4 regions of the Neobacillus sp. 19 genome follow, and region 3 is predicted to be linked to each of the others. Evidence: riboswitches for the same ligand, from Rfam matches in the RefSeq annotation. Region 3 holds a riboswitch; each other region holds the start of a gene.

Region 1 (5,536 bases), on a different contig from region 3:
CAACACTAAAGGGGAAAAGAAAAATGCAGGTGAATTTACTATATATGTGAAGGAGCCCTATATTACAATTGGGAATTCCACATTAATGATATCGCAAGAAGATTTATATGCTGGTTTTTATGAGGAAACCGATATTGAGATAGAGGGAGATGACCTTCCTCAGGAGATAGAATTAGAGATATTCAGCCTGGAGACAGGGGAGACATCCACCTTTACATTTAAAGATAAAACAGACTATACAAAGACAGATGGTAAAAATATTTCAACGTACAAGGGAGATTTTCAACTGAAAAAGAGCGGCAAATATCGTTTCACTGTTTTACAACAGTCGCAGACGGTAGAAGTAAGAAAGCCCATATCCAATTGATATGGGCTTTCTACTTAGAGAATTGTCCGGCTCCAGCACCCTAGCGGCTAATGTCTTTCGCTCCGCTGACCAGGATGCTTTCGCTTTTCATATTAGGCGAGAGGGCCGCCTTTTTCTTCAATTTCCTCCGCAACATTGGTAAACTTCTTAAAGTTCTCGCGGAATTTCCCGGCAAGTTCTTTAGCTTTTGCCTCATATGCAGCACGGTCAGCCCATGTTTTATTCGGCTGCAACACTTCATCTGGGACACCGGCAATGTGAAGCGGAATATTTAAACCGAAAATTTCATCTTTAACGGTTTCAACATGATTCAATTCGCCTTCCAAAGCGGCCTGAACCATTGCTCTTGTGTAGGAAAGCTTCGATTCGGCTGCCGACTCCATACTCGCCGCCGGTCCAGCCTGTATTGACTAGAAAGACATTTGCGCTATGTTCAAGAATTTTTTCACCGAGCATTTCTGCATAACGTGTAGCCGGAAGCGGCAGGAATGGCGCACCGAAGCAGGTAGAGAAGGTGGCTTCAGGTGACGTGACTCCTCGCTCTGTTCCGGCAAGCTTTGACGTATATCCGCTTAAGAAATGATACATTGCTTGTTCTTTTGTTAATTTTGCAATTGGCGGCAATACCCCGAATGCATCTGCTGTTAAAAAGACGATTGTATTTGGATGACCGGCAATGCTAGGCTGAACAATATTATCGATGGCTTGGATTGGGTAGGCTGCCCGTGTATTTTCGGTTAATGTTCCATCATCATAATCAGGGATTCTTGATTCTTGATTCATGACAACGTTTTCAAGAACTGTACCAAATCGAATGGCGTCAAATATTTGCGGCTCTTTTTCCCGCGAAAGATTTATACATTTGGCATAGCAGCCGCCCTCCACATTAAAGACACCGTTGGAAGACCAGCCATGCTCATCATCGCCAATCAGTTTGCGATTAGGGTCAGCCGATAAGGTGGTTTTTCCTGTTCCGGATAAACCGAAGAATAAGGCTACATCCCCTTCCTGACCAACATTTGCCGAACAATGCATTGAAAAAATATTATTTTCAGGCAGCAAATAATTCATGACCGAAAAAATAGACTTTTTCATTTCCCCGGCATATTCTGTGCCCCCAATTAAGACAACTCTTTGTTCAAAGGATATAATAATAAAGGTTTCTGAGTTTGTACCATCAACAACTGGATTCGCTTTAAAATTTGGTGCAGAAATAACTGTGAAACCGGCATCATGTTCCAATAATTCATCTTCAGAGGGACGAATGAATAACTGATGCGCGAATAAATTATGCCATGCATATTCATTTATAACTTGAATAGGTAAGCGGGATCTTTTATCCGCACCGGCAAAGCCTTTAAATACAAAAATTTCATCTTGCTGTTTTAAGTACTCAAGTACCTTCTGATACAGGTTTGTGAATACCTTTTCAGAAATAGGCTGATTTGTTGGTCCCCATTCGATTTTATCCTTCGAAGACTCTTCCAAAACAATAAATTTATCCTTCGGTGACCGCCCAGTGTATTTGCCTGTAGAGACTCGAACAGCTCCAGTTGAGGTTAAAGTCCCTTCATTACGAGTAAGGATTTTTTCAACTAATTGAGGAACGGACAATTGAATTTGGGCATGACTTTCTTGTAACAATTGTTTTAATTCATTTGGAATATGAACAGAATTCATTCACTGAAACCTTCCTTTATCCTTATTTTTAGAATGATTATGGTAAATAGTATAACACATTAACTCCAATAATCTATGCTATTTAATAAAAAATCCGCATAAAATACTTTATTCATAGAATCATAAAAAAGTCATGAACACAATATATAGGAAGAAAAGAAAATAGCAGAAAAGTTTTCAATAAACCCATTGACATCGTTTGACAGAGTAGGTTATGATTTACCCTTGAACGGATACTCTCTTATCCCGAGCTGGTGGAGGGACAGGCCCAATGAAACCCAGCAACCTGCAAACGAATATAGATGTGATCAAAGAATTCTCTTATCAGTCTAATTTTCGGGCAAAGGTGCTAAACCTGAAGCAAGGCTTGACCTTGAACGATAAGAGTGAAAGGCACGCAAAACTTTTGCTATCAACCTTTCCTCACGATGGAAAGGTTTTTTATTTGCAGATTTTTTACGTGCTCCATTATCGCTGCTTTTTATTCCATCGTTAGAATTTCTATGGGGCTGCGTCCAATCTGTTGTTTTATAATAAAAACCCCATGTTTATTTCATACTACTAAGGGAATGAGTTCCGTATCAACCCGAGGTTAAACGGCAAGATATGCTTTTATCCCACACAGCTAACCTCACTTTATTTCAATACTAAGGAGGAATTCAGATGTCAACAAAACGTCGATTGTTCACTTCTGAATCAGTAACTGAAGGTCATCCTGATAAGATTTGTGACCAAATTTCTGATTCCATTTTAGATGCTATTTTAGCAAAGGATGCCAATGCCCGTGTTGCCGCTGAAACATCAGTAACAACCGGATTGGTTCTAGTTGCAGGTGAAATTACTACTTCTACTTACGTGGATATTCCAAAGATTGTTCGTGAAACGGTTAAAGGTATTGGTTATGATCGTGCTAAATATGGTTTTGATTCTGAAACTTGTGCTGTTTTAACATCGATTGGTGAACAGAGCCCTGATATTGCGATGGGTGTCGATCAGGCACTTGAAGCACGTGAAGGTCAAATGTCCGATGAAGAAATCGAAGCAATTGGAGCAGGAGACCAAGGGTTAATGTTTGGTTTTGCTTGTAATGAAACAAAAGAACTAATGCCTCTTCCAATATCACTTGCACACAAGCTTGCTCGCAAATTAACAGAAGTACGTAAAGATAAAGTTCTTGAATACCTTCGTCCAGATGGAAAAACGCAAGTAACTGTTGAGTATGATGAAAATGACAAGCCTGTTCGCATTGATACGATTGTTATATCAACTCAGCATAATCCAGAGGTAACGTTAGAACAAATTCAACGTAATCTGAAGGAATATGTGATCAATCCAGTTGTTCCACAAGAACTAATTGATGAAAATACAAAATACTTCATAAATCCAACAGGCCGTTTTGTAATTGGCGGACCACAAGGGGATGCCGGTTTAACTGGACGTAAAATCATCGTTGATACGTACGGCGGCTATGCTCGTCATGGCGGCGGTGCTTTCTCCGGTAAGGATCCTACTAAAGTGGACCGTTCAGCGGCCTATGCAGCTCGTTATGTAGCCAAAAATATCGTGGCGGCAGGACTTGCTGAAAAATGTGAAGTACAGCTTGCATATGCAATCGGTGTAGCAAGACCTGTTTCTATTTCTGTCGACACATTTGGTACAGGTAAAGTAAGCGAAGAAATATTAGTTGATCTTGTAAGCAACAACTTTGACCTTCGCCCAGCAGGAATCATTAAGATGCTCGACCTTCGCCGCCCAATCTACAAGCAAACAGCCGCATACGGCCACTTTGGACGTACAGATGTTGACCTTTCTTGGGAGCGCACGGATAAAGCAGATGCTTTACGCAGCCAAGCAAATATCTAATTAGAAAAGCAAAGTATCCTAGATGCTTGAGCATGAAAAAATAGAGGTGGGAGTTGCATTTTATATGTAACTCCCATTTTTATTTTTCGTCTATATTCTGTATAGTAATCCTGACGTATAGAATAAAATGTTTAGGTAGGACAAAAGAAGTGAAAAATGAAGATAGACTAAATTTCCTAATGTTCACAGTGCCTTTTTTTAAAAAAAAGTGGTAGTATTAGAGAGGTTTTATTTTTAAATGGAGTAGGTGAGGTACATAATGTGTGGTTTTATCGGTTGTGTACACGACAAAACACAAAACTATACTGAAGAACAAAAACAACAATTTAAAAATATGAATGATATCATTACGCATCGCGGGCCGGATGATGACGGTTTTTATTATGATGACCACATCCAATTTGGGTTCCGCCGCTTGAGTATTATTGATATTGAAAGCGGACACCAGCCGCTTACGTACGAGAATGAGCGCTATTGGATTATTTTTAATGGTGAGATTTATAACTATGTAGAGCTTCGTGAAGAACTTCTTAAAGAGGGCTTATCTTTTGCTACGAGCTCCGATACAGAAGTCATCATCGCTCTTTATAGCCATTTAAAGGAAAAAGCGGTAGAAAAACTGCGTGGGATGTTTGCTTTTGTCATTTGGGATAAACAAGAACAGACGCTTTACGGGGCACGTGATCCCTTTGGTATCAAACCATTCTTCTTTTTGGAAGATGAAGAAAGAACATTCTTTGCATCTGAGAAAAAAAGTATTCTGCTTGCGTTAGAAAATGATGTGCTCAATTATGATTCGTTGCAGCATTATTTGACCTATCAATTCGTTCCTGAGCCATATACATTGTCAGAGGGAATTCAAAAGCTAGAGCCTGGTCATTATTTTACAAAAAAAATTGGCTCCTCTATGGAAATCAACAGGTATTGGAAGGCACAATTTAAGCCGGTACTGAAATCTGAGGATGATTATATTAAAGAAATTCGTGAGATTCTATTTGATTCAGTTGAAAAGCATATGCGCAGCGATGTTCCGGTTGGATCGTTCCTTTCTGGAGGAATTGACTCTTCGATTATTGCGTCTATTGCCAAACAATTTCACCCGGCAATTAAAACGTTCTCTGTCGGCTTTGAGCATAATGGCTTTAGTGAAATCGATGTCGCTAAAGAAACGGCTGAAAAACTTGGATTGGAAAATATCAGCTATGTCATCACACCAGAAGAATACATGAACGAGGTTCCAAAAATCATGTGGCATATGGATGACCCGCTTGCCGACCCTGCTTGCGTGCCGCTTTATTTCGTTGCCCGCGAAGCCCGTAAACATGTAACCGTCGTTCTATCGGGAGAAGGGGCCGATGAGCTATTCGGTGGCTATAATATTTATCGTGAACCGCAATCACTTGAGGTATTTAATAAAATCCCAAGAGTTGGGAAAGTGTTGTTAAAAGGGATTGCGAATATGATGCCTGAAGGAATGAAAGGCAAAAGTTTTATTGAACGCGGTGTCACTCCAATGGAAGAGCGTTATATCGGGAATGCGAAAATGTTCACCGAAGAAGAGAAGCGGGATCTATTAAATGTTTATCATGAAGGATTGAATTACTTAGACGTAACGAATCCGCTTTA
Region 2 (5,536 bases), on a different contig from region 3:
TCACATACGGCATGAATGTCGTGTTTCCATTCGTGCCAGCGATCAATATCCGGAACATAGAGGACCTTTTTATTCGGACCCTTAATCCAAAAAGCAAATGTTTCGGAAAATTCATTTCGATGCGGCACATCAACAGGTGTAACCGTGACAAGGGGAGAAACCTGAATGTCCTGCCCGTCCTGGATTTCTTGAACGGTGATATTCCCCAGCTTGGTTAATTGGCTCCATGGAGCTTGTTCTTCTAATAAATGTTTCATTTTTGTGCCCGCCAGCACCGGTATTCCGCTAGCACCGATGGCTTCCCGGCCTAAAAATAGTAAGCCGGGGTAATGACCCAAATGGGCATGTGTTAAAAAGATGCCATCCATCAGCTTCCCTTGCAGGTTGTACTTCATTTGCAGCCTAGCCAATTGTTCTTTCAAATCAGGTGTTGCATCAATCAAATGCCACGTCTCTGCGTCTGGCTCGATAATTGCCAATGACGCGGCGAGGCGCCTAAACTGCGGATTGCTAATGGCCTGTGTACAATTTTTACAAAAACAATTTGGGTGGGGCAGGCCGGCATCTTGAGCCGTTCCTAATACACTTAAAATGACCTCACTCATATTGCAACACTTCCTTTGTCATCCTTATTATTGGTTTCATGACTATAGTTCTTTTTTGTAATCGTCCAGCCGGTAAAACCGAATAATATATTCATGAGCGGGACAAGGAAGGCAAAGAAAGCAAATGGAATAAATTCACCAGGGCTGACACCGAGGATTCCTGCAGCAAATACGGCAGGTACGCCCCACGGGACGAGGTTAATTCCAACGGTACCAGCTGCTTCCACACATCGAGAAAGGTTTTTCGTATCAATACCCATCTCCTTATAGTTTTTCACAAACGTTCTTGCAGGTAAAATTATCGCTAAAAATTGCGCCCCGCTGGCAAATGCTACAACAAAGGTAGAAAGGATAGTGGAGCTGATTAAGGTTCCAGCCGAATGAACTTTGGACATCATCTTTTTCGTTAACACTTCGAAGGAGCCAGTCTCCTCTAGAATGCCCCCAAGAGCAGTTGCAAGGATTAACAATCCAATCGTCCCGAGCATGGACATAAGTCCGCCGCGATTTAACAGGGAATCTAACGCTTTAACGCCAGACTCTACGTGGAATCCGTTTGTCATGACTTGAATAATGGAAGTTACGGCTGCTCCCTGGACAAAAATGGCTAGTAAGCCGCCTAAAATACTGACTCCCATTAAGGCAGGGATGGCCGGTGTGCGTTTAATCATTAAAATAATCGTTAATACAGGCATCAATAATAATAACTGATGGATGACGAAAACATCGTCTAAACCTGTTTTCATCGTATCGATCACATTCGTATCGGCGCCGCCATTCGTTGCAGTGGTCTGGCTGACGAACCAATATAAAATAATTGAAATAACAAATGCCGGGATCGTATCCCAAAGCATGTGCTTCACATGGCTGAATAAATCGGTTTCGGCCATCGCTGGTGCAATGTTGGTAGTGTCAGATAGTGGTGACAATTTATCCCCAAAATAGGCTCCAGAAATCACCGCTCCTGCAACAAGCCCCGGAGAAAAGCCAAGTCCTTCACCGATCGCCATAAAAGCAAGTCCAATGGTCGCAATCGAAGTAAACGAGCTTCCTAATGTGATAGAGATAATGCCGGTTACGAGTGCCACAATCGGCACAAACAGGGATGGTTCAATAATAGAAAGTCCATAGTAAATCATGGTCGGGATCACCCCGCTCGCAATCCATGTTCCGACAATGATTCCGATAATCAGTAAGATAAAAACGGCGGGTAAGGCACGCGCCACGCCCTTCACCATCATCTCTTGGACTTCATCCCAGCTCCAGCCGGCAGCAATGGAAACAACTGCGGCGGCAATAACACCGATCATTAACGGAATATGCATTCCCGCTTTCCAAATAAAAATCGATAAGGCAGCAGCGCCAATCAATGCAATGATAGGGATAAGCGACATCCCAATTGAAAGTTCCTTTTTCATTTACACCTTCTCCTTTAATTATATTTTTGAAATAAAAAAAGCCCCCATCCCAAAAAAGGGACGGAGACTCTCCGCGGTACCACCCTAGTTAGCAGATTCATATTCTGCTCGCTTGATTAGATAACGGCCGAAACCGGAAATCAGCTCCCTATCTGTAATTCACCATACCCTTTGCCTGTTTTGCAGCCACCAACAGGTTTCTGATTTCAAAATGGTATCAGCTACTTTAATAGTTCAACGCTTTTATGCTTTTATGCAGTTAAGTGATTATAGGAATATATTATTCGAAACGGGGATTATAAGTCAATCTATTTTTATTAGAGGTTCGTTATAACAACTATTCTAAATATTTCACAAACAAACCTTGACATTGGCAAATTATAGCTGTAGAGTAAGAATAGTTTTTAAACTTAATAGTTAATTTCTTATCCAGAGAGGTGGAGGGACTGGCCCTTTGATACCTCAGCAGCAGACATTTGTACTGTGCTAATTCCAGAAGCGTACGGCTTGAAGATAAGAAGAGCAATTAGCCCTGTGATGCCAAAACCTCTTCTTATTAGTAGAAGAGGTTTTTTATCGTTGATCATTAAGCGGCAATTAGGATCAGTTGTATTTTTTACTGCAACAATTAATCCAACTAAGTGTATGGGATTACTAAATGATTAAGGAGGAGTTACAACGATGTATTGTATGGATTTATCAGGAAAAGTAGCCATTGTAACCGGAGGGGCGCAGGGAATTGGCAAAGCGATTGTGGAGGGACTTTTAGAATGCGAGGCGAAAGTAGCTGTCATTGACAGGGAAGTTAGTTCTGAACACTCGAATGATCGGATATTGTATCTTCAGACAGATGTTTCAAAAAGCGAACAAGTCGATGAAATGGTTCTTAAGGTGATTGAGTACTTTGGCCGATTAGATATTTTGGTTAACAATGCCGGAATTTCCTCAATGGATTACGCCGTTGACATTAAAGAAACTGATTGGGATCGCGTAATGGACGTGAATGCCAAAGGGGTCTACCTATGCAGTCAAGCAGTGGCACGTTTTTTAAAAAAACAAGGACAAGGCGGGAAAATCATTAATATTTCTTCTCAAGCAGGGAAAAATGGCTATCGCCTGATGGGAAGTTATGTTGCCTCCAAACATGCTGTTCTAGGGTTTACTAAAGTAATGGCAATCGAATTAGCGAAAGATCAAATCAATGTCAATGCTGTTTGTCCCGGGATTGTTGAGACGGATATGAAAAGAAATGAAAGAGTCATTGGCGGTGAATTAAGAGGAGTAGATGCAGATGCCATTAAAGAGGAGGATTTTTCCCAGGTTCCACTGGGCAGAACCGCAACCCCGCAAGATATTGCCAATGTGGTCGTCTTTTTAGCATCCAAATACTCAGATTATATGACAGGTCAAGGCATCAACGTAACGGGCGGCATGACGATGAACTGATACATATTTTTAAGAGAGTGCAGCGATTATCGATTCGCTGATAAAACGTCTAAATTCGCCGATAAAATTAAATATTCGCCGATAAATCACATAAATTCGCTGATATAACTACTAAAAGGGGTGGAGGAATACATGTCTACTAAAAAAGAGAAGCAAGGAAGTCTCCTTGCCCTATTACCATTGTTGATTTTTGTACTGCTTTTTATTGGCACAGGAATCATCACAAAGGATTTTTCCAAAATGCCATTGAGTGTGGCGATTATTATTGCGGGAGCCATCGCTCTAATGATGAACAGAAAGGAAAGTCTGACTAAAAAGATTGATATTTTTTGTAAAGGTGCCGGGCACCCCAATATTATACTAATGTGTATCATCTTTATTTTAGCAGGTGCATTCGCTGGAGTGGCAAAAGGAATGGGAGCAGTTGAATCCACGGTTAATCTTGGATTGTCACTATTACCAGAGAATTTGTTAATGGTCGGGCTTTTCATTATTGGCTGTTTCATTTCAACCTCCATGGGAACATCAATGGGAACCGTTGTTGCATTGGCGCCCATTGGGATTGGGATTGCTGAACAAACGGGCATTCCGATGGCATTAGCCATGGCGACTGTGATTGGCGGTGCGATGTTTGGCGATAACCTCTCGATGATTTCGGATACGACCATCGCAGCTGTAAGAACGCAGAATACGAATATGAAAGATAAATTTAAAACTAACTTTTTCATTGTGTTGCCAGGGGCGATTCTAACCGCAATTATTCTTGGCGTCATCACTGCAGGCAATCAGGCAAGCGTTGGCGGCGATCACCCATATGAAATGATTAAAGTTCTTCCATATCTCGCTGTTTTAGTGACAGCACTATTGGGAGTAAATGTTTTAATCGTGTTAATAGGTGGAACGATATTTGCCGGAATTATTGGAATCGCATACGGGTCATACAGCTTTACTGAATTTTTACAGGCCGTGGCACAAGGTGTGATTAGTATGGAAGACTTAGCGATCGTTGCTTTAATGATCGGCGGGGTTGTTGAAATCATTAAACATAATGGGGGAATTGATTACCTCCTGCATTTTATTTCAAGCAGGATTAAATCGAAAAAAGGAGCAGAGTTTGGAATCGCCGGATTGGTAAGTGCAGCTGACATTGCAACTGCGAATAATACGATTTCCATTGTCATGGCAGGACCATTAGCGAAAGAAATTGCAGATGAATATGAGATTGATCCGCGAAAATCGGCAAGTTTGCTCGATATTTTTTCTAGCTGCTGGCAAGGGATTGTTCCTTATGGCGGTCAATTCCTTGTTGCTGCGGGATTAGCTTCGATTTCACCTGTCAGCATTATGCCTTATTCCTTTTATCCAGTCTTGCTAGGGATTTGTGGCGTGATTGCCATCCTTATCGGTTATCCAAAATATCGCAAGCCAATGAATGCAGCTGGGACAAATAACGTGTCTTCCTTAGAAAAAAAGACTTCTTGAGTATATTTTTCAAGATGGGGTTGAAACCAAATTTAATAATGTAAAAGTATAGGAGTGTTATCTTATGGTAAAGCAATTGAACGTGGAAAGTTTTAATTTAGATCATACAAAAGTAAAAGCACCGTTTGTACGCTTAGCAGGGGTTAAAAATGGACAAAACGGGGATGTCATTCACAAATACGACCTTCGTTTTAAGCAGCCAAACAAAGAGCATATGGAAATGCCGGCAGTTCATTCGCTTGAACACTTAATGGCTGAAAATATTCGTAATTATTCTGCTCATGTGGTAGATGTAAGTCCAATGGGCTGCCAAACAGGTTTTTACTTAACGGTCATTAATCATGATAACTATGATGAAATTTTGGATGTGCTAGAAAAAACATTAAATGATGTACTGGCAGCTGAAGAAGTTCCTGCTTGCAATGAAGTGCAATGCGGGTGGGCGGCAAGCCATAGCCTTGAAGGGGCAAAAGAGCTGGCAAGAGAAATGCTTGCGAAGCGGAATGACTGGAACGAGGTTTTTGGAGAAGAATAAAGGAAAGGAAAATGGAAGGCGTCAAGCCTTCTATTTTTTCTAGGCGCAAC
Region 3 (5,536 bases):
CTTTACCGCTTGGATTGCATCTTCCAAGCCATTAAATTTCACGGCAAAAATAAGCAAATCCGCAGGTTCGCAGCCTTCCTCAGGCGTAACATAATGAAAATGACACGGTTCACCATTACAATACACATTGTCCGCCTCATATCTTTTGATTCGATCTTTATCAGCAATGATTCGTAAATCCTCTTTCGGCATTCTCTTAGATAAATAATTTCCGAATAAAATCCCCAATGCCCCAAGCCCAATTATAGATACCTTTTTTATGGTCATAACGCCAACCCCTTTCTTCGTGTTTCAAAACCTTCTATTTTCCATTTTAGCACAAGTATTTTGCCTTGCTATAAAACACAAAAAAGCAAGCAGACTTATCCCAAAATTGGGCTTGATCTGCTTGCTGTAATTATGTTTACTATGCCTAATCTATTTAAACCGTCGAATTAATACATACCTAATTTAAAGCTTTAAAATATCATTCCAGTAACAAATAAATCGTACCTTATTAATGAATTTGCCACTTTCCGATCTACATTTGATATTCATAATAATCTTGCGAATGGTAGCTTTTAAATCCGCATGATTCATAGAGTCCCAGGGCATGGGCATTTTTGGCCTCTACCTCCAGAAAAATAGGCAATTCTTTTTGATCCTCCATTTTTACCACTTTGGATAATGCCTTTCTTCCGATTCCTTTCCCTCGAAGTTCAGGAAAAATAGCGAAACCATAAATCCATGCTTCACCATTCGATTCAGAGATGCGGATTTTACCAGCTGTTTTTTCATTAGCTACAATAATGTACCTTTGATCACTGCTATTCTCCACAATCTCCTGATGCATCTGCCGTGCTTCCTTATCATACAACCCAAAACCCAATACATCGAGCTTAATTTCCGCTTCCGCATCTTCATTTGAAACAGACGGTCTTACGGTAACAGCCGGATCCTCCGTCAATTCCGTTTGCTGCCACTTCATTTGATATTCCGCAACGGTAAATGAACAAGGTAATGTTTTTAAAAATTCCTTTGCACTTTGGGAATCTGTTGGGGCATTTAACAAAATCGTCCTGAAATTTTGGCTGTTCACTTCCTTAAGTCCCACTTCCAGCAGTTTAGAAAAAATGCCTCTTCTTCGGTAATCCGGATGCACCATTCCACAAAGCTCTACTTTACTTCCAAAATAATAGCTTCCAAGAAAGCCCACGAGTTTGCTGTCTTCATAATGGAACAAATCTTCCTTACTATGTTCCGCCCGATTTTTCAGCATATCGAAATTCAGCTTCAGGTGAAATCCACCTTCTTGCTCGCAAATCTCCTGAAGTGTTTTTATTTCATTTAATTGAACCTCTGTTAACATTCTTTTCCCCCTTGGCCACATAGTCACTTATCCGATTCTAAGCAAAAGATGTGAATGTACGAAGTGATCTTTCTTCCGGCTTCTCTTATTCTTCCTTATAAAATCGCTCTCCCGTATCCGGGTTAAAATAAACAACTAATCTTTTCTTTGTTGTCGGATCAATTGACACTTCATTTGTACGAATGAAGCCTTCTGGCACTTGCTGCCCATGTCTTTTTTTAAAGCGGCGGTCCCAGATAAACCAAGAGCCGATGATTAATATAAGGAGGAGAGCAATTTGGATACCGAAATAGCCAAAAATCCACTTCATGGCTATTCCTTTTCTGCCGTAACAGCCGTGCCATAAGCAACAATTTCACTCATATTTTGACCGATTTCACCAGAGTCAAAACGCATCATGATAATGGCGTTTGCCCCCATCGCCTGAGCATTCCGCACCATCCGATCCATTGCTTGCTTTCGGGCATCCTCGAGCATTTCTGTATATTGATTGATTTCTCCGCCCACAAGACCCTTCAGGGAAGCGACGATATCCTTTCCAATTCCGCGTGCTCTAACCGTTAGCCCGAATACCGGACCCTTAATTTCAGTAATTTTATAATTTGCTATATTTTCCGTGGTCACAATGATCAATTTACAATTCCCTCCTTCTAAAATGTATGGTCTATATGTACATTTTACTTGGCACTAGTAAAATATACCATTGTTTTTCGAAAAAAATTCGGAGTTTGAATTTTGTATAAGCTATGAAAAAAATGGCCATCCTATAGCTATAAATATAGCTTAAGAGAATGAGGGGGATGATCTATGAGCACGGAAGAGTTAACTAAAATTATCTCGGTGAAAAAAATGGATTTAGAGGAATGTGAACAGGAGCTTAACAATCGATACTATCCATCTGTGGTGAGAATGGCAATGATGCGTTACATATCGGATCTGCGGCACCAATTAGAAATGTACAATGGTGAGGATTTAAATAAGATTGAAAATGGATAAAACCCTTACATGACAGTCACCTATTTGATTCTATTTGACAGAATAGCAGAACAGGTGTAAGGTAACTTATAGTTAAATATTTTAGAATATTCTTATCAAGAGAGGTGGAGGGACTGGCCCTTGGATACCTCGGCAGCAGACTTATGTGAGTACTGTGCCAATTCCAGAAGCGATTTGCTTAAAGATAAGAAGAGAACCGATGCCGGTAATATTTCCTCTTCTTATTTTATGAGAAGAGGTTTTTTATTTTTTACGAAAGAAGGAATTCTTCATGACAAAAACAGCTGTGAAAGCTCCATTTAAAGCCGATCATGTCGGCAGTTTTCTAAGAACAGAACCAATCAGAGAAGCAAGAAAGGCTTATGCAAATGGGGAAATCGATAAAGATGCCCTAAAGGCGATAGAGGATCAAGAAATTGAGAAACTTGTCCAAAAACAAATTGAAGTTGGCCTTAAATCGATTACAGATGGCGAGTTTAGACGTGCATGGTGGCACTTGGATTTCCTAGCAGGCTTAGAAGGCGTCGAAGAGTTTGAAACGGAATATATTAGTAACTTCCAAGGGGCCAAAACAAAAAATAAGGCCATTAAAGTGACAGGTAAAGTAGACTTCAATGATCATTATATGTTAGAACACTTCAAATTCTTAAAACAAGCAGTCGACCGCTATGGCGATGGCAGTCAAGTGGCTAAGTTCTCGATTCCAAGCCCTAATATGTTATTTACAAGAATTCAAGGTGATGAATATTACCAAGGGAACAGCGAGCAGTTCTATCATGATACAGTAGCAGCGTACCAAAAAGCGATTCAAGCATTCTATAATGCAGGGTGCCGTTATTTACAACTCGATGATACGTCGTGGATTGATTTTGTTTCGGAAGAACGAATCAAAGCTGTCGTTGAAAAATTCAACATGGATGTTACGGATATCATCGATACAAGAGTCCGCTGTTTAAATGAAGCCATTTCGAAGAAACCGGAAGACATGATCATCACGATGCATATTTGCCGTGGAAACTTCCGTTCAACCTATATCACAAGCGGCGGATACGATCAGATATCTGATGCCATCTTTGCTAATTTACATGTTGATGGACTCTTCCTGGAATATGATGACGGGCGTTCAGGCGATTTTGAACCATTAAAAAGCTTTAATCGAGCCGATCAAACAGTTGTACTAGGGTTAATCACATCTAAATTCCCGGAACTGGAAGATCCAGAAACGATTAAAGAAAGAATTAAAGAAGCAAGTCAATCTATTCCTTTAGGAAACTTAGCCTTAAGCCCTCAATGCGGATTCGCCAGTACGGAGGAAGGAAACAATTTAACCGAAGAGGATCAATGGAACAAGATCAGACACGCGATTACGATTGCTGAGAGTGTTTGGGGTAAATAACTAAAAACAGATAGGTTATAATTCCTATCATGTAAATAAGCCGGAAATATATAAAGATGAATAAAATCTTGTCTATTTTCGGCTTATTCTTTAACAGATTGATTACTCCTTATATGAGTTTCTATTATTTGTTTAATATCAATTTTTCGATGGCATATGCTACTCCGTTTTCATTATTAGAAAATGTTTCAAACTCAGCAGCCGCTTTTACACTTGGAACTGCATTCCCCATTGCTACGCCGCAGCCTGCATATTCCACCATACTTAAATCATTTTCACCATCACCGATGCAAATCACTTCTTCCCGTTTAATGCCTAGTTTCTCTGCAAGTTGTTTAACTGCATTCCCTTTACTGACGCTTGGGTGAAGGATTTCTAAAAAGAAAGGGGTGCTTTTGACCATCGTATAGTTTTCCTTGAAGGAATTTGGTATAGCATCAATGATTTTATCTAAACGTTCTGGTTCATCAATAAACATAACCTTTGGGAGCAAAAAATCTTCGGGTATTTCCTCAATCGTCCGATAATGAAGAGGAATTTGATTGAGATGAGATTCATGAACAGTGTAAGGGCTAATGTCTTTATTCGGTGTATAGACATTTTTCGAATCAAAAAAATGCATCGGTGAATCAAGCTGTAAACTCAATCCATACAGCACCTTTAAATCTTGATATGATAAGGAAATTTCAGAAACAACTTCATTCGTATGGGTATTTTGCACAAGTGCACCATTAAAGGTAATCACATATTCATCTTCATCCGTTAATTTCAATTCCTCAATAATAGGCTGAGCCCCGACTATTGGCCTCCCGGTAGTAATAACGATCTTTACACCGTTTCCTTTTGCGGCTTGAATTGCCTCATTTACTTCCTTCGTGATTTCTTTCCGATCATTAAACAGCGTACCATCTACATCGATTGCCACTAATTTATACAAATTTCCACCCTCTAATCTTGTTGTGAAGTCTTGCACATTAAGATTACCTTACCTGTAACCAATTCAAAATACAATCTCTCTAGCAGAAATCTTTTAGGATGCTAAGGCCTTTCTCCAATTCATCGGAGTCCTTAGGCGATGTTAGTGAAATACGAACGAATTGGGGAGATTCAGCTTTTTTGACCAAGAAACGATGTGAATGATATACAAGGATACCCCGAGTTAAAGCAATATGCTCAAACTGGTTGAGCTGCCATTCCTTATGCAATGGTAACCAGCGAAAAAAACTAATAGGATTTTCGCTTGAATGATCGATTTGAAAATATTTCTCATAAATCCGGTTCCGTTCTTGTGACATTTCCCTCTTTTTCTTAATGATTTGTTCTGCATCCCCTGTATTAATTAACTCTGTTATAATTTCTGCATTTAATGCAGATGTTTTTACGTTGAGATTGAAAATTCCATACGTAATTTTTTCAACAAACTGATTGGCATAAGCAATAAATGCAACCCGAATACCAGAGCTGAGTGATTTAGCAATACTAAGGATATAAACAAACCTGTCCCGCACAAAATGGGAAATTGGGAAATAGCCATTTGGTGCCAGGAAAGAGTATACATCATCCTCTATTAAGATAAGCCCATGTTTATTGATGATCTCTGCTATTTCCTTTCTGCGATTCATATTCATTGTGACAGCAGTAGGATTATTGCAGGAAGGACTCAAATAAATTCCCTGCAATGGATTTGTTCTGCAGACAGCATCTAATCTATCAGGCTTGATGCCTGACTCATCCCCCTCTATAGGGATTAATTGGATATTCAACATTTTTGCCAGTTCAATAAAATTTGGATACGT
Region 4 (5,536 bases), on a different contig from region 3:
ATAGCCAATTAATGGCTTTAAGGAGGATATGAAATGAGTACCATTCCATATGTGATTGAACAATCTAACCGCGGGGAACGTTCCTATGATATTTACTCTCGGCTCCTAAAGGACCGAATTATAATCATTGGTGATGAAATAAATGACCATACGGCGAATAGTGTGGTCGCTCAATTATTATTTTTAGCAGCAGATGCACCGGATAAAGAAATCTCACTCTATATAAATAGCCCCGGCGGCTCCACTTCAGCGGGCTTCGCCATTTACGATACGATGCAATACATTAAGCCCGATATCCGGACGATCTGCACTGGCATGGCGGCATCTTTCGGAGCGATGTTACTGCTTGCGGGGACAAAGGGAAAACGGTATGCCCTGCCAAATAGCGAAATTATGATTCATCAGCCATTGGGCGGTGCAAGAGGGCAGGCAACGGAGATTGAAATTTCCGCACGGCGGATTTTAAAGTTAAAAGAACACATTAATCAAATCATTTCCGAACGGACCGGACAGCCGGTGGAAAAGGTAGCAAATGATACCGAGCGGGACTTCTTTATGAGTGCGGAGGAAGCAAAATCATACGGAATCATCGATGAAATACTTCATCCCAAAATCTAAATCACAAAACGAGGAAGGCAGTCTCAAGCTGCCTTCCTCGTTTTGTTTTTGCCAATCTTAAAAAACAACCGCAGCAATGGAGGGACGGCAAAATAGATAAAGAAGAGCCGGAATATTTGGAACCCAGTCACCATCGATAAATCGGCGTGGACTTCGTGGGCAAGGATCGCCATCTGATCCATTCCGCCAGGCGCCAGGCTTAATAAACTAGTGGAGGGTGTCATGGGATAAAAACGAACAAGCATCAATCCTAAACCGACAGAACCTGCGATCATGAACAAACCGCTCAGTAGCGCAAGGGAAATGATTTTGGCCTTGTTTTCCAGTTTTTCCGGCTTCAATAATAACCCGATGTAACCGCCAATCATGAATTGAGAAACGTCTAAGATAGGCTGTGATAGGGCCGGACCATAAAGCCCGAAAATAACAGCGATCGCCGTTCCAGCGATTGGACCTAACATAAACGGAGTTGGTAATCTTAATTTTTTGGCAAGAAATGCGCAAAATACACAAATGAATGCAAACAATAGGATATTTGGAAAAAGTGGAGCATAGTATTGCGCCGCCTTGTCAGCCAGATTTGAAGCATTTTGAATAGGTGAATGGTTAAACAACGGTCCGAAAACGAGAAACGGAACGAAGAAAATAATCATCATCAATCGGGCCACTTGCAAAAAGGTCACTGTGGTAATGTCGATTCCTTTCATTTCTTCTGCAAATATAATCATTTGCGAAAGCCCGCCGGGGATACTGCCGGTAAGCACTGTTGGATAATCCACTCCAGTAAGTTTCGAAACCACAAAGGCAATGCCGGCACAAAAACAAACGAGTAACACTGTCATGATTAGCATAGATGGCAGCTTCTCAATAATTTGCTGCAGCGCCTCTTTCGTAAAGGACAAACCAATTGAATAGCCAACAATGATTAATCCAGTATCGCGGATGGAAACTGGCCAATAATATTGAATTTTGCTAAATCTGGCTCCAATTAACACGGCTGTCATCGGCCCGAGCAGCCATGGTATCGGTGTATGAAGTACTGAGAATATAAGCCCGCCAATAAGGGCGGTCAATGCCGTTATGGTAAAGCGAAGCCCTTTACTGTCACGTTTCATCGATAAATTTATCAAGTAAAACCCTTCTGTCTATAAAAGTTTTTAAACGCGTGACGCGATTTCATTCCATTATTTTACCATGTGGACAGGCATAAATAGAAGGATTTAAACACAAAAAGAGCAGCCAAGAAAATGACTGCTCTTTATTGAAAGATCAAATTCATAGGATATTCATTGCATTTTCTGCTTAATGATCGCTGCTTTCATGCTGATCATGTTCCTGGTCAAATTCCTCAGGAGTAAATCCAAATGGACCCCTTGGCATCTGTTCTACGCGGAAAATCGCCACAATCACATCAATTCTTACAGCCAAAAGCCTTTGGCGCATTCTGCCTCTGCTTTCCAAAACCAGAACATCTCTGCCAACTTCAAGCAGCCTGCCGGTAAATGTACCTTGGAGCGTAACAATTTCTACCTCTTTCTTTAACAACTCATGGGCAATTTGATGAAAATTTAATTCTGTCATCGTCATCATCTCCTTCACATTACAGTAAATGCAACTAAGGAAAATTGGCTTCATGTTTTTATAAATTTTTTCAGGAAAAAAGGTATGTCTGTTTAACGTTCATTAAAAAATGATAACAATTCCATTAAATAAATGTAATTAAATGATATTTCGACAAATAATAGGGTATACCCTGTTTTATAATGCCTTTAAGTCTAAAGAGTGGAGGGGTTATCATGATGAATCAATCACCGCAGAATGAAGTTCAGCTAAAAAGACATCTTCTAATTGATGAACTCATTAAATTAGGCATTTATAAAATCAATAACAAGCACCTTTATGAATGGACTTTAAGCGATTTAGAAGAAGAGTATAAGGACCTTGACAAACAATTGGTCACTGCCGATCCCAATTAAGATTCCTTTCTAAATAAATTGAGTCAAAAAAATAAACATACTTAAATAAACATACTTAAAGGAACCATCATTACTTAAAATTGAAGATGTTAGGAGAAGAGCAGTCACTAGGCTGCTTTTTTTCTGTGCTATTTTTCCTAGAAATATATGCGGAGGGAGGTAATTTTGACATACAAAGTCCCGCTTTTAATGGGTGCAAATATTAATTTTTTAAATTTTGCATTTTATTATTTACACAAAACCTATTGGTATGGTAGGATTAATTCCATCAAATACTAAATTCTTATCAAGAGTGGCTAAGGGACTGGTCCGATGAAGCCCGGCAACCTGCAATGCAAGGTGCTAACTCCAGCAAAATGACGTTCATTTTGAGAGATAAGGTGTTTTAGGATATGACGCCTTTCTCGATAGGAGAGAAATTTCTAAAAGGAGGCGAATCTAACTGAACACTGAAGAAAAGGCAGAACTCATTGCACATCTAGAAAAAATGCTGGAGACATTAAAATTTGGATCCATCACGCTTGTGGTCCAGGATGGCAAGATAGTGCAACTGGAGAAAAATGAAAAGGTTCGTCTTCAACCAAATAAAAAACGCTGACTAGACAAACTAGAGGCGGTCTTCACTTTTTTACGAAGTGGAAGACTGCCTTTTTTTGTTGAAAGAAAAGTGGAAGGACACTAGCCGCTAGGGCGCTGGAGCTGGCCAATTCTCAAAGTTGAAGATTCATACTTTCATATTTATTAAAAGAGGAGGCCATTAGGGATGACAACTGCAATAACGTACCAAAATTGGAAACAGATATCAGAAGAATTCCTGGTAGAGGACGAAACAAAAGGTGCGAGGTCCGTTTTGGAATGGGCTTATGGTTCATATACCGACGAAGAGATTGTTTACGCATCAAGTTTCGGGGCTGAAGCGATTGTATTAATTGATCTAATCCAGCAGATCAAGCCAGATGCCCATATCGTATTTCTAGATACAGGGTTACATTTTCCCGAGACGTATGAGGTCATCGACAAAATTGAAGCTCGTTTTTCCAATCTGCGGATTGAACGCAAACAGCCAAAACTTAGTCTGGATGAACAAGCGGCACAACACGGATCGGCATTATGGAAACGGGATCCGAACCAATGCTGCCAAATCCGCAAGGTCATTCCTCTTAGGGAGACCCTGACCGCTAAACAAGCATGGATTTCTGGATTGCGCAGGGAACAATCACCGACAAGGGCGAATACCCAATTCCTTAATAAGGATGAAAAATTCGAGAATATCAAAATCTGTCCATTGATTCATTGGACTTGGGATGATGTTTGGGGCTACATCAAGGATAAAGATCTCCCATACAACACACTGCACGACCATCAATACCCGAGCATCGGCTGTTTTCCATGTACCCAGCCGGCAGCGGCGGATGGCGACTCGCGTGCGGGCCGCTGGGCGGGAAGCGGCAAGACGGAGTGTGGGCTGCACACTCGCTAAGGCGGCCCCGCAATAGTAATCAAACGGTCACATGTCCCCACTAGTGGGATAAAGGAGGCATTTCTTTTGCTCACAATCATTGCGATAACAATTGGATTCTTTTTTGCGATAAATATTGGTGCAAGTGGTGCGGCGGCCTCGATGGGAATCGCCTACGGATCAGGTGTTGTGAAAAAACGTCTGGCCTTGCTATTATGCAGCATCGCCGTATTTCTTGGCGCCTGGCTTGGCGGCGGTGAAGTGGTGAAAACCATCGGCAGCGGGATTGTCCCGAGTCACACCTTTACCGTCCCGGTTGCACTCATTGTCTTAGCATCGGCTGCGCTATCCTTGTTTTTGGCTAACATCTTTGGGATTCCGCTTTCAACGAGTGAGGTGGCAGTGGGTTCCGTTGTCGGTGCCGGGATAGTATACCAGTCGGTATTTGTCGGTAAGCTGGTCTGGATCATGCTATTTTGGCTATTAACACCGTTTGTTGCATTTGTCATCGCTGTTGCTGCCTCCTATTTTTTGAAAAATAAAAAATGGATGGCGACCCCGAAAGCTGTTCCGTTTCTGTCTTTGTTAGTGGTCTTTATGGGGCTGTTTGAGGCATTTTCAGCCGGTATGAACAATGTAGCCAATGCGGTAGGCCCGCTTGTCGGCGCGAACATTCTCTCTACCGGGGATGGCATATTTTGGGGCGGTTTATTCGTGGCAGGCGGGGCCTTACTGCTAGGGCAGCGCGTCCTTGAAACAAATGGGAAAAAAATAACGACCTTGAGGCTGGAAGAGGGATGCGTCATCTCTGGAACAGGAGCAACGATTGTCACCGTGGCATCGGTATTCGGAATCCCAGTTCCACTGACACAAATCACCACCTCATCGATTATTGGAATGGGCTTTGCGAAGCAGGGCAAGTCGGTTTTGAAAAAAGACATTGTCGTCCAGCTGCTCACTGTCTGGATTGTATCACCTGTGTTGTCGATGGTGCTGTCATACACCCTCATTCAATTGATCATTGAACATAATTTTTACCCAATCATCGCCATGGCAGGGGTGCTGATTTCCGTAGTAGGGGTGTTGTCGTTGATGAAGCGGCAAAAACCTGCGATAACAGTGCACCAGGAGGTAGTGAAGGATTAAGGGCGTGTAAGGCGCGGATTTCAGCCAGAAAAACAGCTAAATGACAGTAAACATGGGTTATGCGACAGTAAATAGGGCTTATACGATAGTTAACAAAGCTTATGCGACAGTAAATATTGCTCATCCGACAGTATCCACAACTCATCCGACAGTAAAATCAAATTTAAATACACCTACTATTGAAAGGATTTGAAAAAATGTCATTTTTACCAAAACCTCATGGAGGAAAATTAATTCAAGCCTACAATCCAAATTATGAGGTAGCCCATATTGAAAAAGAGCTCGAAATTGATGCTATCGCTTTAAGTGATCTTGAACTAATTGGGGTTGGCTTGTT

The links. A riboswitch is a leader RNA that binds a small molecule or an ion and turns the genes downstream of it on or off. The one in region 3 is predicted to bind S-adenosylmethionine.
Region 1: linked by a shared signal. The riboswitch ahead of metK (methionine adenosyltransferase) and the one ahead of ACO1D1_RS07365 (5-methyltetrahydropteroyltriglutamate--homocysteine S-methyltransferase) in region 3 are both predicted to bind S-adenosylmethionine.
Region 2: linked by a shared signal. The riboswitch ahead of ACO1D1_RS10855 (SDR family NAD(P)-dependent oxidoreductase) and the one ahead of ACO1D1_RS07365 (5-methyltetrahydropteroyltriglutamate--homocysteine S-methyltransferase) in region 3 are both predicted to bind S-adenosylmethionine.
Region 4: linked by a shared signal. The riboswitch ahead of ACO1D1_RS12670 (YezD family protein) and the one ahead of ACO1D1_RS07365 (5-methyltetrahydropteroyltriglutamate--homocysteine S-methyltransferase) in region 3 are both predicted to bind S-adenosylmethionine.

Annotation. Positions count from the first base shown of each region.
Region 1 is NZ_JBMPZU010000050.1:79,816-85,351, reverse strand. Features, by position in the region: gene ACO1D1_RS15505 (hypothetical protein) at 1-367, shown strand, start outside; partial or broken gene pckA (phosphoenolpyruvate carboxykinase (ATP)) at 460-2,047, opposite strand; SAM riboswitch class I at 2,286-2,434, shown strand; gene metK (methionine adenosyltransferase) at 2,711-3,910, shown strand; gene asnB (asparagine synthase (glutamine-hydrolyzing)) at 4,170-5,536, shown strand, end outside.
Region 2 is NZ_JBMPZU010000033.1:31,356-36,891, forward strand. Features, by position in the region: gene ACO1D1_RS10845 (MBL fold metallo-hydrolase) at 1-605, opposite strand, end outside; gene nhaC (Na+/H+ antiporter NhaC) at 602-2,023, opposite strand; T-box leader at 2,077-2,270, opposite strand; SAM riboswitch class I at 2,446-2,543, shown strand; gene ACO1D1_RS10855 (SDR family NAD(P)-dependent oxidoreductase) at 2,705-3,469, shown strand; gene ACO1D1_RS10860 (Na+/H+ antiporter NhaC family protein) at 3,602-4,951, shown strand; gene ACO1D1_RS10865 (S-ribosylhomocysteine lyase) at 5,016-5,486, shown strand.
Region 3 is NZ_JBMPZU010000029.1:154,673-160,208, forward strand. Features, by position in the region: gene ACO1D1_RS07340 (ketopantoate reductase family protein) at 1-267, opposite strand, end outside; gene ACO1D1_RS07345 (GNAT family N-acetyltransferase) at 521-1,348, opposite strand; gene ACO1D1_RS07350 (hypothetical protein) at 1,434-1,658, opposite strand; gene ACO1D1_RS07355 (YbjQ family protein) at 1,661-1,981, opposite strand; gene ACO1D1_RS07360 (hypothetical protein) at 2,156-2,344, shown strand; SAM riboswitch class I at 2,434-2,535, shown strand; gene ACO1D1_RS07365 (5-methyltetrahydropteroyltriglutamate--homocysteine S-methyltransferase) at 2,616-3,740, shown strand; gene yidA (sugar-phosphatase) at 3,865-4,677, opposite strand; gene ACO1D1_RS07375 (PLP-dependent aminotransferase family protein) at 4,757-5,536, opposite strand, start outside.
Region 4 is NZ_JBMPZU010000036.1:16,930-22,465, reverse strand. Features, by position in the region: gene clpP (ATP-dependent Clp endopeptidase proteolytic subunit ClpP) at 34-618, shown strand; gene ACO1D1_RS12685 (AbrB family transcriptional regulator) at 642-1,748, opposite strand; gene ACO1D1_RS12680 (hypothetical protein) at 1,921-2,199, opposite strand; gene ACO1D1_RS12675 (Fur-regulated basic protein FbpA) at 2,415-2,594, shown strand; SAM riboswitch class I at 2,875-2,976, shown strand; gene ACO1D1_RS12670 (YezD family protein) at 3,064-3,192, shown strand; gene ACO1D1_RS12665 (phosphoadenylyl-sulfate reductase) at 3,358-4,074, shown strand; gene ACO1D1_RS12660 (inorganic phosphate transporter) at 4,141-5,199, shown strand; gene sat (sulfate adenylyltransferase) at 5,397-5,536, shown strand, end outside.